2 linked regions of the Prochlorococcus marinus str. MIT 0912 genome follow. The protein of the gene in region 2 binds, or shares a complex with, the protein of the main gene of each other region. Links are inferred from orthologs where the notes say so. Each region holds a gene or a part of one and is shown on either strand. Other genes may lie near its edges. The genes, in order: uvrB and O5640_RS09640.

Evidence for each region.
Region 1: the proteins of O5640_RS09640 (region 2) and uvrB are in contact, whole or in part, in a crystal structure (PDB 7EGT), measured with the Thermus thermophilus proteins. The link is inferred for Prochlorococcus marinus str. MIT 0912 from one-to-one orthologs. Residues at the interface, in WP_096412145.1 of Thermus thermophilus: His654, Arg656, Phe657, Gln666, Asp668, Glu669, Lys680, Arg681, Leu682, Ser683, Lys685, Tyr686, Ala687; in WP_096411307.1 of Thermus thermophilus: Glu23, Leu25, Arg26, Asp27, Gly28, Glu29, Arg30, Phe31, Arg55, Glu326, Asp327, Phe328, Glu379, Ser382, Gln383, His398, Gly400, Arg401.

What each region holds. Positions count from the first base shown.
Region 1 is NZ_CP114783.1:1,221,655-1,227,693, forward strand. Bases 1,942-4,855 are described here. They hold uvrB (excinuclease ABC subunit UvrB), read right to left. Parts: upstream 4,460-4,855; coding sequence 2,423-4,459; downstream 1,942-2,422. Other genes in these bases: O5640_RS07205 (aspartate kinase), read left to right, coding at 1,942-2,414; O5640_RS07215 (DUF561 domain-containing protein), read right to left, coding at 4,541-4,855. Also shown: holA (DNA polymerase III subunit delta), read left to right, coding at 1-620; more of O5640_RS07205, read left to right, coding at 648-1,941; more of O5640_RS07215, read right to left, coding at 4,856-5,329; tRNA lysidine(34) synthetase TilS, read left to right, coding at 5,460-6,039. UniProt on the Escherichia coli protein: The UvrABC repair system catalyzes the recognition and processing of DNA lesions. A damage recognition complex composed of 2 UvrA and 2 UvrB subunits scans DNA for abnormalities.
Region 2 is NZ_CP114783.1:1,684,569-1,690,798, forward strand. Bases 1,867-4,971 are described here. They hold O5640_RS09640 (UvrD-helicase domain-containing protein), read right to left. Parts: upstream 4,576-4,971; coding sequence 2,158-4,575; downstream 1,867-2,157. Other genes in these bases: O5640_RS09635 (CCA tRNA nucleotidyltransferase), read right to left, coding at 1,867-2,114; O5640_RS09645 (hypothetical protein), read right to left, coding at 4,664-4,888. In the rest of the region: selenide, water dikinase SelD, read left to right, coding at 1-838; more of O5640_RS09635, read right to left, coding at 858-1,866; O5640_RS09650 (bleomycin hydrolase), read left to right, coding at 5,116-5,664; O5640_RS09655 (bleomycin hydrolase), read left to right, coding at 5,722-6,189. UniProt on the Escherichia coli protein: A helicase with DNA-dependent ATPase activity. Unwinds DNA duplexes with 3'-5' polarity. Translocates on single-stranded DNA with 3'-5' polarity. Initiates unwinding more efficiently from a nicked substrate than double-stranded DNA.

The sequences.
Region 1 (6,039 bases), 460 kb from region 2 along the record:
ATATCAATGGACAACGGAATCTAGTCAAAAGTATTTTACATCAATTAAATCTAAAAATGAATTATGAAACAATTGATTTGATAGTAGAAAGTATAGGAAATGATAGCTCTTTAATTAATGCAGAGCTTCAAAAACTCTCATTATTTTCTGAGACAATTGATAAAAAATTGAATACAAATGAACCAAGAGAAATCTCAAAAGAACTAGTCAAAAAACTAATTCAAAATAATTCCACTAATGCACTCGAAATTGCCAATTTCCTACTGAAAGAAGAGAGAATTATAGCTCTAAATAAAATTCAATCCTTACTTCAAAATGGAGAACCAGCTTTAAGATTAATTACAACGCTAACTGGTCAATCAAGAGGATGGCTTTGGGTACATCTATTAGATTCGCAGGGAAATCAGGACGTCAAAGAAATAGCCAAATTTGCTGGAATCGCTAATCCAAAACGTATTTATGTAATTCGCAAACAAATTCAAGGCAAATCGTTGGAGTCATTGCTGACATTAATGAAAAAACTTTTAAAAATCGAAGCGGCAATAAAATCAGGAATCAATCCAATCGATTCTTTTAAAGATAATCTGCTAACAGAAAGTAAAATTTTGACTAATAACTGAAATAATCAACAAGTTATCGAGAGTTCAATGACATTGCTGGTTCAAAAATATGGCGGCACCTCTCTCGGAAGCGTTGAGCGAATAAAAGCTGTCGCGCAAAGAATCAAATTAAATAAAGAGAAAGGCAATGATCTGGTAGTTGTTGTTTCGGCGATGGGACATCAAACTGATGAGTTGACAAAACTAGCTTCAGAAATAACTCTTGACCCTCCTCATCGAGAAATGGATATGCTCCTATCAACTGGGGAACAAGTTTCAATATCATTATTGACAATGGCCCTGAATGAATTGGGCACTCCAGCAATCTCGTTAACTGGAACTCAGGCTGGAATTATCACAGAATCAGCTCATGGAAGAGCAAGAATACTCGATATAAAAACAGAACGAATAAAAAATCTCTTAGATCAAGGAAAAATCATAGTCATTGCTGGATTCCAAGGTACCAGTCTTGGCATAGGAGGAATTGCTGAAATCACAACTTTAGGAAGAGGAGGATCAGATACTTCTGCAGTCGCTTTAGCAGCATCTCTGGGGGCGGCAAAATGTGAAATTTATACCGATGTTCCAGGCGTTTTAACAACTGATCCAAGAATTGTTAAAAATGCAAAATTAATGAAAAATATTAGTTGTGATGAAATGTTAGAGCTGGCTAGCCTTGGAGCAGCTGTTTTGCATCCTCGAGCAGTTGAAATAGCCAGAAATTTCGGGGTAACTCTTGTTGTGAAGTCAAGTTGGGACAACCTTGATGGAACGACTCTAACAAGTAAAAAGAATCATGTTTTTTCTAAAGGTGGGATAGAACATCGTAGTCCTGTCGATGGGTTAGAACTTGTTGAAAATCAAGCAGTAGTAGCTTTATCAAATATTCCAGATCGTCCAGGAATTGCTGCTGAGCTTTTTGAATCTTTATCAGGAGGTGGAGTAAATGTCGATCTCATTATTCAAGCAACACACCAGATCAATTCTAACGATATTACTTTTACTGTTAGAGAAACTGAATTAAATAATGCACTAACTCAATGTAAAAAACTCATTAATATTATTGGAGGTGAAATATCGTCTCAACAGGGTCTAACAAAACTAAGCATTTATGGAGCTGGAATAATGGGGAGGCCTGGAATAGCATCATCTCTATTCCAAACTCTATCTGATTCTGCTATTAATATAAGACTGATAGCAACTAGTGAAGTCAAAGTAAGTTGTGTTATTGATGCAGATTTAGGAAAAAAAGCATTACGTAATGTAGGAGAAGTTTTCAAGCTAACTGATAAACAAATCACTCTGAATCCTTCGGTTGAAAATAACAATGAGCCCGAAGTAAGGGGTGTGGCTTTAGACAAAGATCAAATACAAATTTGCGTGAAGAATGTTCCAGATAAGCCAGGGACTGCTTCCACTATTTGTTCCACATTAGCTGAGAAAAACATCAGTTTAGATACAATAGTTCAATCAGAAAGAAAGCATAAAGATAAAACAAAAGATATTAGTTTCACATTAAAGAAAAATGATAGAAGCCAGGCTAAATATGCCTTGGAAGAATTGATTTCAAATTGGCAGGGTTCAAAACTCGAAGAAGGGGAAGCCATAGTTCGAATTAGCGCAGTAGGATCTGGTATGCCTTTTACAAAAGGAACAGCCGGTAAAATATTTAGAGCACTAGCAAATCAAAAAATCAATATCGAAATGATAGCAACGAGCGAAATAAGAACAACTTGTATTATCTCAGAAAAATATGGTGAAAAAGCATTAAATGAAATTCATTCTTATTTTAAATTAGGAAAGAATGAAAGCTAAAAAATATGTCATTTACCCACTAACCGATGCCTTAATTTTTTTATACGATCTCTTAGAATTGCAGCTTTTTCAAAATCTAGATCCTTAGCTGTTATTTTCATTTTAGATTCCAATTTTTCAATTAATTCAGGCAGAGATTCTAAAGATACTCCGCTATCAGAATCTTTAGAACTATGATCTATCAACTTATCAGCAATATCAACAAAATCATCCGTGCTTCCATCTTGATTTAATCTTCTTGAAAGCTCTAAAAAAGAAAGAATTGAATTATTTGCTTTCTTACCTGCTGGCTTAGGAGTTATTCCATTCTCTAAATTATAAGTATTTTGTATTTCACGACGTCTTTCAGTCTCACTAATAGCTTTGGCCATGGAATCGGTCATTTTATCTGCATAGAGCAAAGCCAAACCTTCAATATGCCTAGCTGCTCGACCAATTGTTTGTATCAAAGATCTTTGAGCTCTTAAAAATCCTTCTTTATCAGCATCGAGAATGACTACTAGTGAGACTTCAGGTAAATCTAAACCTTCTCTTAGAAGATTAACTCCTACTAGTACATCATATTCTCCCAGTCGTAAATCTTGTATAATTTCAATTCTCTCGATTGAATGAATCTCTGAATGTAAATAGCGAACTCTAATTTTATTTTCAGATAAATAATCTGTAAGATCTTCAGCCATTCTTTTAGTGAGGGTTGTGATAAGTACTCTTTGATTCTTAGAGACTCTTTTTCTAATTTCGAGCAACAAATCATCAACTTGACCATGTGTTGGACGTACTTCAACTAAAGGGTCTAAAACACCAGTAGGTCTTATAACTTGCTCAACTATATTTCCAGTACTTTTAGATAATTCCCAATCACCAGGGGTAGCACTTATAAAAACAGTTTGTTTTGCTTTATCCCAAAATTCTATATCCTTTAAAGGACGATTATCAGCAGCACTAGGTAATCTAAAGCCATGGTCTATTAATACTTTTTTTCTAGCCTGATCACCATTATACATAGCCCGTAATTGAGGACAAGTAACATGACTTTCATCAATAAGCAATAACCAGTCTTTAGGAAAATAATCAATTAGGCATTCTGGAGCAGAACCAGGTTCTCTTCCAGATAGATGACGAGCATAATTCTCAACTCCATTACAATATCCAACTTCTTTCAACATTTCTAAATCATAAATTGTTCGTTGTTCTAACCTTTGTGCTTCGAGTAATTTACCCTCTTGATTAAGAAATTCTAATCTATCTTTTAATTCTTTTTTTATTGCTTTAATTGCAGATTCTAAGCGATCTTTTGGCGTTACAAAATGTTTTGCTGGATATATATTAATTGAGTTAAGTTTCTTCAATATTTCTCCAGTAGTAGGATCGACATAGCTAATAGTTTCAACTTCATCTCCAAACAATTCAAGCCTTACAAGTCTGTCATCATATGCTGGTCCTATTTCTACTACATCTCCTCTAACTCTAAATCTACCTCTACTGATTTCAATATCATTACGTGTATATTGATTAGAGACTAATGATCTAAGACAAGATCTTAAATCAATACAGTGACCAACTTGAAACTTTACAGAAGCCTTTAAATATTCACTTGGAATTCCTAAACCATATATACAACTAATTGAAGCAACAACTATGACATCATCTCGCTCGAATAAAGACCTAGTTGCGGAGTGACGTAACATATCAATTTCTTCATTAATAGATGAGGTCTTAGCTATGTAAGTATCACTTACTGGAACATAAGCTTCTGGCTGATAATAATCATAATATGAGATAAAATATTCAACTGCATTATCAGGAAAAAACTCTCTTAATTCATTACATAATTGAGCTGCAAGTGTTTTATTATGAGCCAAAACTAAGGCAGGTCTACCTGTTTGAGCAATCAAATTAGCTATCGTAAAAGTCTTACCTGTTCCAGTTGCACCTAATAAAGTTTGAAATTTTTGCCCATCATTTACCCCTCCAACTAACCCTTTAATAGCTTCAGGTTGATCACCTTTTGGAACATAAGGGGCTTTAAGTTTATATTCTGGCATATTCTTATTTAATTCTAAAAAAAGATAAACTTATTAATTCCATACTCTTCATATTGTTATCAAACAAAAGTTTAAATTAACTTAGGAAATTGATTGGTTAATCTTAGCAACCAATTTAGATGTATCTAGGGCCTGTCGAAGACCTTTAACGGTTGCAATCATAGCTAATTCCGTATTCAATTTATTGACAGCTGTCCCAATCCCAACTCCATTAGCTCCAACTGATATGGCCATAGGAGCAGTGACTTCAGACAGTCCAGAAGCAGACATTAAGGGCACATCATGTTGACTACCCTTTAAAGCTGATGATATGGCGACAGTCGCGGCCAAAGTAGGTGACGCTTTCTCTATTAAACCTAAAGTTCCAGGACTAATAGGATGCGAGCTTGTCCCTCCTTCTGTCTGAATTATATCGACCCCTCTATCAACAAGATCTAACGCTAATTGAGCTTGATTATCTAAAGTCAAAACATGGGGAACGGTTACTGATAAAACAACTTCAGGCAAAAGACGTCGAGATTCAACAGCTAATGAGAGCACCTCTTCAGCTGAGAAAAAACGCCCATCTGGATAAAAAGAATCAAAATTCCCAATCTCAATAATTGATGCTCCTGCTTTAACAGCTTTAGGGAAAAGTTTTGGTTCTACCGAACTTACGCATACAGGAATATTCGAAGCCTCCACAGCGAGCTCTACTAGTTTTGGTTCACACGCAATGTCCAATAAATCTGCACCCCCAAGACCTGCAGCTTTAGAAATTCGAAATACTGATTCTGGATTAAAATTATTTAATCCAGAAATTACTTTCAATAAAGATCTATTCTGAATACTTTTTTGAAGTGAAACTGGCAATGTCTGCAGGCGTGTCATAAAAACATCAACTATTAATCTGATTGTGACACTGACTCAGCAAAAGAACTTCAAAAAAGCGAATAGAGCTCTGAAACCAAAGCAAATGTCACAATCTTCCAACAACGACAGGCCTTGGAGTAAATGGCATATGCGTTTACACAAAAGGCTGAAACAAAATAAATCTCTTCTTCCTGTTAACTCAACACTTTTGTTAGCCATATCAGGTGGTCAAGATTCGATGGCCCTTCTCAAATTAATTATTGATCTAAAAAGGCTATATAAATGGCAAGTCGAAGTCTGGCATGGAGATCATAAATGGCACACTAAATCCAAGCAAATAGAAGAAGAACTAAAACTTTGGTGCCTAAATAAGCAAATACCATTTCACTCTAATAAAGCAAATAAAGAAGAAGTAGCTAATGAAGCAAAAGCAAGAGATTGGAGATATCAAAACCTATTAATGAAAGCTAATTTATTATCATCAAAAAATATATATTTTCCATATACGAGAATATTAACTGGTCATACAGCTACTGATCGAGCAGAAACGGTCATTATGAACTTAGCGAGAGGAAGCGATCTGATCGGACTGAGTACCCTTAAAGAACAAAGAACTTTAGAGAATAATATAGATTTAGTAAGACCTTTTCTGATCTTCAATAGAAACGAAACACTCGAAATTTGTAAAGAGTTTAATTTACCAATTTGGATTGATCCTTCAAATGAAA
Region 2 (6,230 bases):
TGTGTCTGCACAATCTGTTGTGAATTTACCTGCCGTACCTAATAATTTACAGCAAGAGTTGTTATTTCATTTTTTGGAAGGTGTTAATTCTGCTTTAACTATTCAAGGGGCAAAACTTATAGGTGGACATACATTAGAATCAAGAAAAATTGCTGAAGATCCTTTCTCTTTAGGAATTGAAAGCTCATTAACTGTCAACGGAACTATTGATAATAAAAAATATTTTTGGTCTAAGGGAGGAATGAAAAAGGGGGATCAAATTCTAATTAGTCGTTCTTTGGGTACTGGAATAATTTTTTCTGCATTTATGAATGGCAAAGTAAGACCTTATATAATTGATTCTGTTTTAATAGAAATGAATAAAAGTCAGCATAATATTGTTAATTATATAAATCAATTAACAATTGTCAAACAACATCCAAAAGTTGTGAATGCATGTACTGATATCACTGGTTTTGGTTTGCTAGGTCATTTATCTGAAATGTTGGAATCTACAAATAATGATCAATTAAAGATGAATTTAGAACCTTTGAAAATTGTTCTTAAGCTAGATCATATACCAGTATATGATGGTGTCAAAGAACTTGTAGATAAAGGTTTTGAAAGTACTTTGGCTCCTTCGAATGAAGTTTTCTTAAAGAATATTGATGGAGATAAGAACTTGAAATTCGAGGTAATATCTAATAATTTTACTTCTAATAACTCATTATATAATACTATGCTAAAAATCTTAGTAGACCCACAAACTTGTGGTCCTTTGGTTATTAGTTGTCCATCTATTTATTCAGAAAGACTTACAAAGGAAGGACCTTGGATTAAAATTGGTTTTGTTTCTTAAACAATACTTATTAACTTATTTATAAAATACTTTTTTCATCAATTAATTTCATTCTTTGTCGGTTTATTTCTATTCCTATTTCTGGTCCAGGTGACCAACCATTAGTTATTAAATCATCTCCTTTTATTGGAGACTCTATATTCTTCCAATTAAATAGCCAAGATTTTAAATATTCTTTTAGAGGGTTATCTCTACAGATTTCAAGTATGAAGGAAGATTCATCGACATTTATTTTCTCTAGGACTGTGGTCCACTTAGATGGAAACCAGCTTTTATATGAATTATTAGCTGAAATATTTTCTAGATATTTATTTAATTTAAAAGCCCCATCTATTATTTCTTTTTGTTGTTGAGCTAAATGTAATCTTTTAGCCAGAATGATAGGATCTTTAGATTCATAAACTAATGCAGTGAGAGGTTCAATATGTGAGTTCTTTGCAATGAGAATTTTATCAATCAGTCTTTGATCATTCTGTAACTTTAAGTCTAATAGTTTCAATCCTCCCCAGTTTTGTAGATTTTTTAATGCATTCCTCCAATATTTACTCTTTAGAAGTAATTCTAGTTCCATTTTTAATCTTATTGATAATGCTGAAGGTGCTAAATCAGTATCATCTCCAATATGCCAATTCCAAGGCCATCGATTAATTGTATCTTTTACTTGTCTTAAAGCTTGATTTGATAGACAAAAATCTAACTTGGCTGAGTAGCGAGAAGCTCTAATAATTCTAGTTGGATCTTCTAGAACGCTTGATTCATGCAAAAAGTCCATTTTCTTGTTGTAAATTGCATCTAATCCCGAAAATAAATCTATTAAGCTATTGTCTTTAAGTTCAATTGCTATAGCATTTATATTAAAGTCTCTTCTAATTAAATCATTGTGGATTGTTGATAATTTGACTATTGGGTTTTCTCCAGGAATTGGATAAGTCTCTTCACGAGCAGTTGCAATATCAACTTTTATATCATTAATTGTTATTTCTGAAGTTTTATAAGATGTGTTATTACGTATGATTTTTACTTTTTCTGGTCCAAGAACTTTTTGTAATTCTTTAACATAAGTTGATGTTTCACCTTCTATGATTAAATCTAGATCATTAAAGATAATTTCATAATCTTGATTCTTAGACTTTGTTATTAAGTCTCTGACAATTCCTCCAACTATCGCTATAGCATTTATATTTACTGAGACTGCTGCATCTAATAAAATAGTTAGAATTCCATTGGTTAATTCTGGTATTTCTTTTTCGATTTTAGATTTATCAAATAATTCCATGAGAAATATGATTTTAGCTAGTTAACATTTTTTAGATTAAATCTTACTCATCAATCAATTTCAATGGAGCTAGTCTTGGGTCTAATATTTTTGGTCCCATTCCTGAGAATTTTATAGCAAGTGAGATTTTTTCTCCTGAACCAAAAACATGTGTGATTATCCCTTCTCCAAATGATGAATGTTCAACTCTATCGTTAACTGACCATCTCTTCCCTGGGGAAGGACCAGAATATGTTCTTCTTACTCCATTTTCAGCTTTACTAGGAAAAGACCTTTTATTACTTTGGCGATCAATTCTAGTTAGTCTGTCTAGATTTTTTTCTCTTCTTAATGTAGCCCCACCAGATAATGGGATATCGCCTTTAACAAGTTCTTCTGGTATTTCGGAGAGGAATATAGATGCGATAGCTGGTTCTCTCATTCCTCCCCACATTCTTCTCTCAGATGCATGAAAGAGAAATAGTTTTTCTTTTGCTCTAGTCAGTCCTACGTAACAAAGTCGTCTTTCTTCCTCAAGTGAAGATGGATCATCAAGTGATCTATAGCTTGGGAATAAGCCTTGCTCCATTCCTACAAGACAAACGACAGGAAATTCCAAACCTTTACTGCTGTGAAGAGTCATTAATGTGACTCGATTTGAAGCAGTGTCTTTATTGTCTGCATCGCTTGATAAAGCAGCAGTTGATAAAAAACCTTCTAAATTTGCATCTTCGCTTTCTTCCTGATATTGCAACGCGGCATTCACTAGTTCTTGAAGATTGCGTCTTCTTTCTTCTGCCTCATCTGTTCCTGTCGCAATTAATTCACTTAAATAGCCACTTTTTTCTAAAACTAATTGAACTAACTCGGCGGGGCTTGAAGAGAGAAGATGACTTTGTAATTCATTAATAAGCTCACTAAAAATCAAAAGACCTTTGGCTGATCTTCCAGCGAGAGATCTGACAGCTTCGGGGTCATTTACAACTTCCCAAAGCGGAATTTTTAATTGACTAGCAGCATCACTCAATCTTTGAACTGTTGTTTTACCAATCCCTCTTTTAGGAACGTTTAAAACTCTTAAAAGACTGACACTGTCAGATGGATTAATTAAAAGTCTTAAATAAGCTAGTAGATCTTTAATTTCTCTTCGATCATAAAAACGTAATCCTCCAACCACAATGTATGGAATACTCCAGCGGACCAATGAGTCCTCAATTGCTCTTGATTGCGCATTAGTTCTATAAAGAATAGCCATATCTCCCCAATTTAATTCTGGATTCGAGGCATCTAAAATTCTTAGCCTATGAATAACTGCCTCTGCCTCTGCTATCTCATCGTCACACCTTGTTAATCTAATAGGCTCACCTTCTCCTCTAGTTGCTCTAAGAACTTTATCTATTCTTTCTTTATTGTTGGAAATTAATGAATTTGCTGCTTCGAGGATGGTAGAGGTAGATCGATAATTTTCTTCAAGTTTGACGAGAGTTGAATCATTTGTATTTTCTAGGTTTTTCTGTCCAAAGTCCTCCTGAAATCCCATTAGTATCCTAAAGTCCGCAGCTCTAAAGCTGTAAATACTTTGATCTGCATCGCCAACAACAAAAACTGATCGATTATTCCAATCTTGAAAAGAAGATGGATCTTTACCATTGGTAACCAATTGTTTAATTAATTCGTATTGTGTCCAATTAGTATCTTGATATTCATCAACTAAAACATGTTTGAAACGACTGTGCCAATAAGTTCTTATTTTTTCATTTTGTTGTAGTAATTGAACAGGTATTAATAGGAGATCATCAAAATCTAATGCATTATTAGCAGCTAAAGCTTTTCTATAAAGTCTATAAGTTTCAGCAACTAATTTTCCTCTTTGACCTTCTTGATTATTTGATAAGTCATCAGGAAGTAAGCATTGATTTTTTGCATTACTTATTGCCCAGCGTACTTTTTTTGGTTCAAATCTTTTTGGATCTAATTGAAGGTCTTGTGTAACTATTTCTTTGATAAGACTTTGGGCATCTGTTTCGTCATATATTGAAAACTGTTTAGTCCATGTCAATCCTTCAGGGTCTTTGAATTTGTCGATGTCAAAGCGTAATAATCTCGAAAATAAAGCGTGAAAAGTACCTATCCATAATTCACGACTGATTTCACGATGTATACGATTACGAATTTGTCTTTGTTCTGCTACTTGCAAGGCATTCCAGGGCTTCCCGTGGGTAAGACTTGATAACCTTTTTGCTAAAAGCAATTCAAGTCTATCTTTCATCTCTCTTGCAGCTTTATTGGTAAAAGTAACTGCAAGAATAGAACTAGGGTCGACTTTGTATTCAGTAATTAAATGCGCAATACGATGAGTAAGAGCTCTTGTCTTTCCGCTTCCTGCTCCTGCTACAACTAATAATGGACCATGAAAATGATCAACTGCATGAGACTGAGCCTCGTTTAATCCATTTAGAAATATACTGTTTGATTGTTTCATTTTATAGACTTTAAATACATTTAATTGAATTTAGTTTTGCAACATTCATAGGGTAGATTTTTATATTATTTAAGCAGCCAAAACAAAATCATGAAATCAACTTGGATGTTGCATTCTCTTTTTGTTTATATAGCTTAGAAAGAATTATTTCTATTTGATTAAGTTCTTGATGAGAGTTGATAATTGATTTGATTTTTGTTTGAGGCATTTTTAGCTTTTGTGAAATAGTTATTACCTCTTTTTCTAAACGATTTTTGTATTCGCTTAGTTCCTTAATTGACTCTTCAAATTCTTCTTCAGTTGGACTTTTCATTTTTTGTTGTAACAATAGCTCAAATTAGTGATATCCCACTTTGCTTATAAGCTTTTTGAGATAACTCTATGGTTTGTTTTTCTTGGAAGTTTTTCTTACAGTTAAGAAGCATTGCGTTCTTAGGTCTCTTTCAATCAAATTTGACTGTAAGTCTTAAGTTGAATAAGTAATGACTATTAAGTCTTTACTTGAACTCTTTTACTTATTAGAAGCTAGGTATTTAAAAGATGCTTGATGCGTTTTCTAGAACAGTTGTAAGTGCTGATGCCAAGGGCGCCGCAATTGGTAGTGAGGATCTTGCAGATTTAAGAAAGTACGTTGCAGATGCAAATAAAAGAATTGATGCAACTCTTGCAATAACTCAAAATGTCTCTTGCATTGCTGCAGATGCTGTGGCGGGAATGGTTTGTGAAAATACTGGGCTTACTCAGCCAGGAGGACATTGCTATCCCACTCGTAGAATGGCAGCTTGTTTAAGGGATGGAGAAATTATTTTGAGATATGTAAGCTACGCGCTTCTTGCAGGGGATCCCTCTGTTCTTGAAGATAGATGCCTCAATGGTTTGAAAGAAACATATCTTGCTCTTGGCGTCCCAACCTCTAATGCTATTAGGGCAGTTGAAATAATGAAGATTGCCACAGTTGCAATTATGACCGAGACAAATACAGGAAGAAAAATGTTTAAAGGGATTAATTCTGGATCAGGAGCACAATGTCAAGACATCGCATCTGAGGCGGCATCTTATTTTGATCTTGTAATTGAGGCTTTGAGTTGAACATGAAAGTCTAATTGCTTCCACTACATCATGCAAACCATTTCTTATTAAGTCACTATGAAATCTGCAGTTACAACCGTTGTTAGCGCAGCTGATGCAGCAGGAAGATTTCCCAGTATGAGCGATTTTGAGTCTGTGAAAGGTTCTTTTGATAGGGCAAAAGCTCGTCTAGAGGCTGCAGAAAAACTTGCTTCTTGTCTTGATAAATTCACCAATCTTGCCGTTGATGCTGTTTATAAAAATGGCTCATATGATCAGGCAAATAAAGATAAGTGCGTGAGAGATATTCATCATTACTTGCGTCTTATTAATTATTGCTTAGTAACTGGTGGGACAGGTCCTTTAGATGAATGGGGAATATCAGGCATGAGAGAAATTATTCGTATCCAGCTATTACCAACAGCTGCATATATTGAAGCATTTATTTTTATTCGAGATGAAATTAAAATCAATGATGTTATGGGTCAGCAAGCCGAAACGGAATTCAAAGGATTATTGGATTATTTAATAAATGCACTTGCATAAAAATAAATTAATTGAATTAAAATATTTTTTCGTAGTGTTTA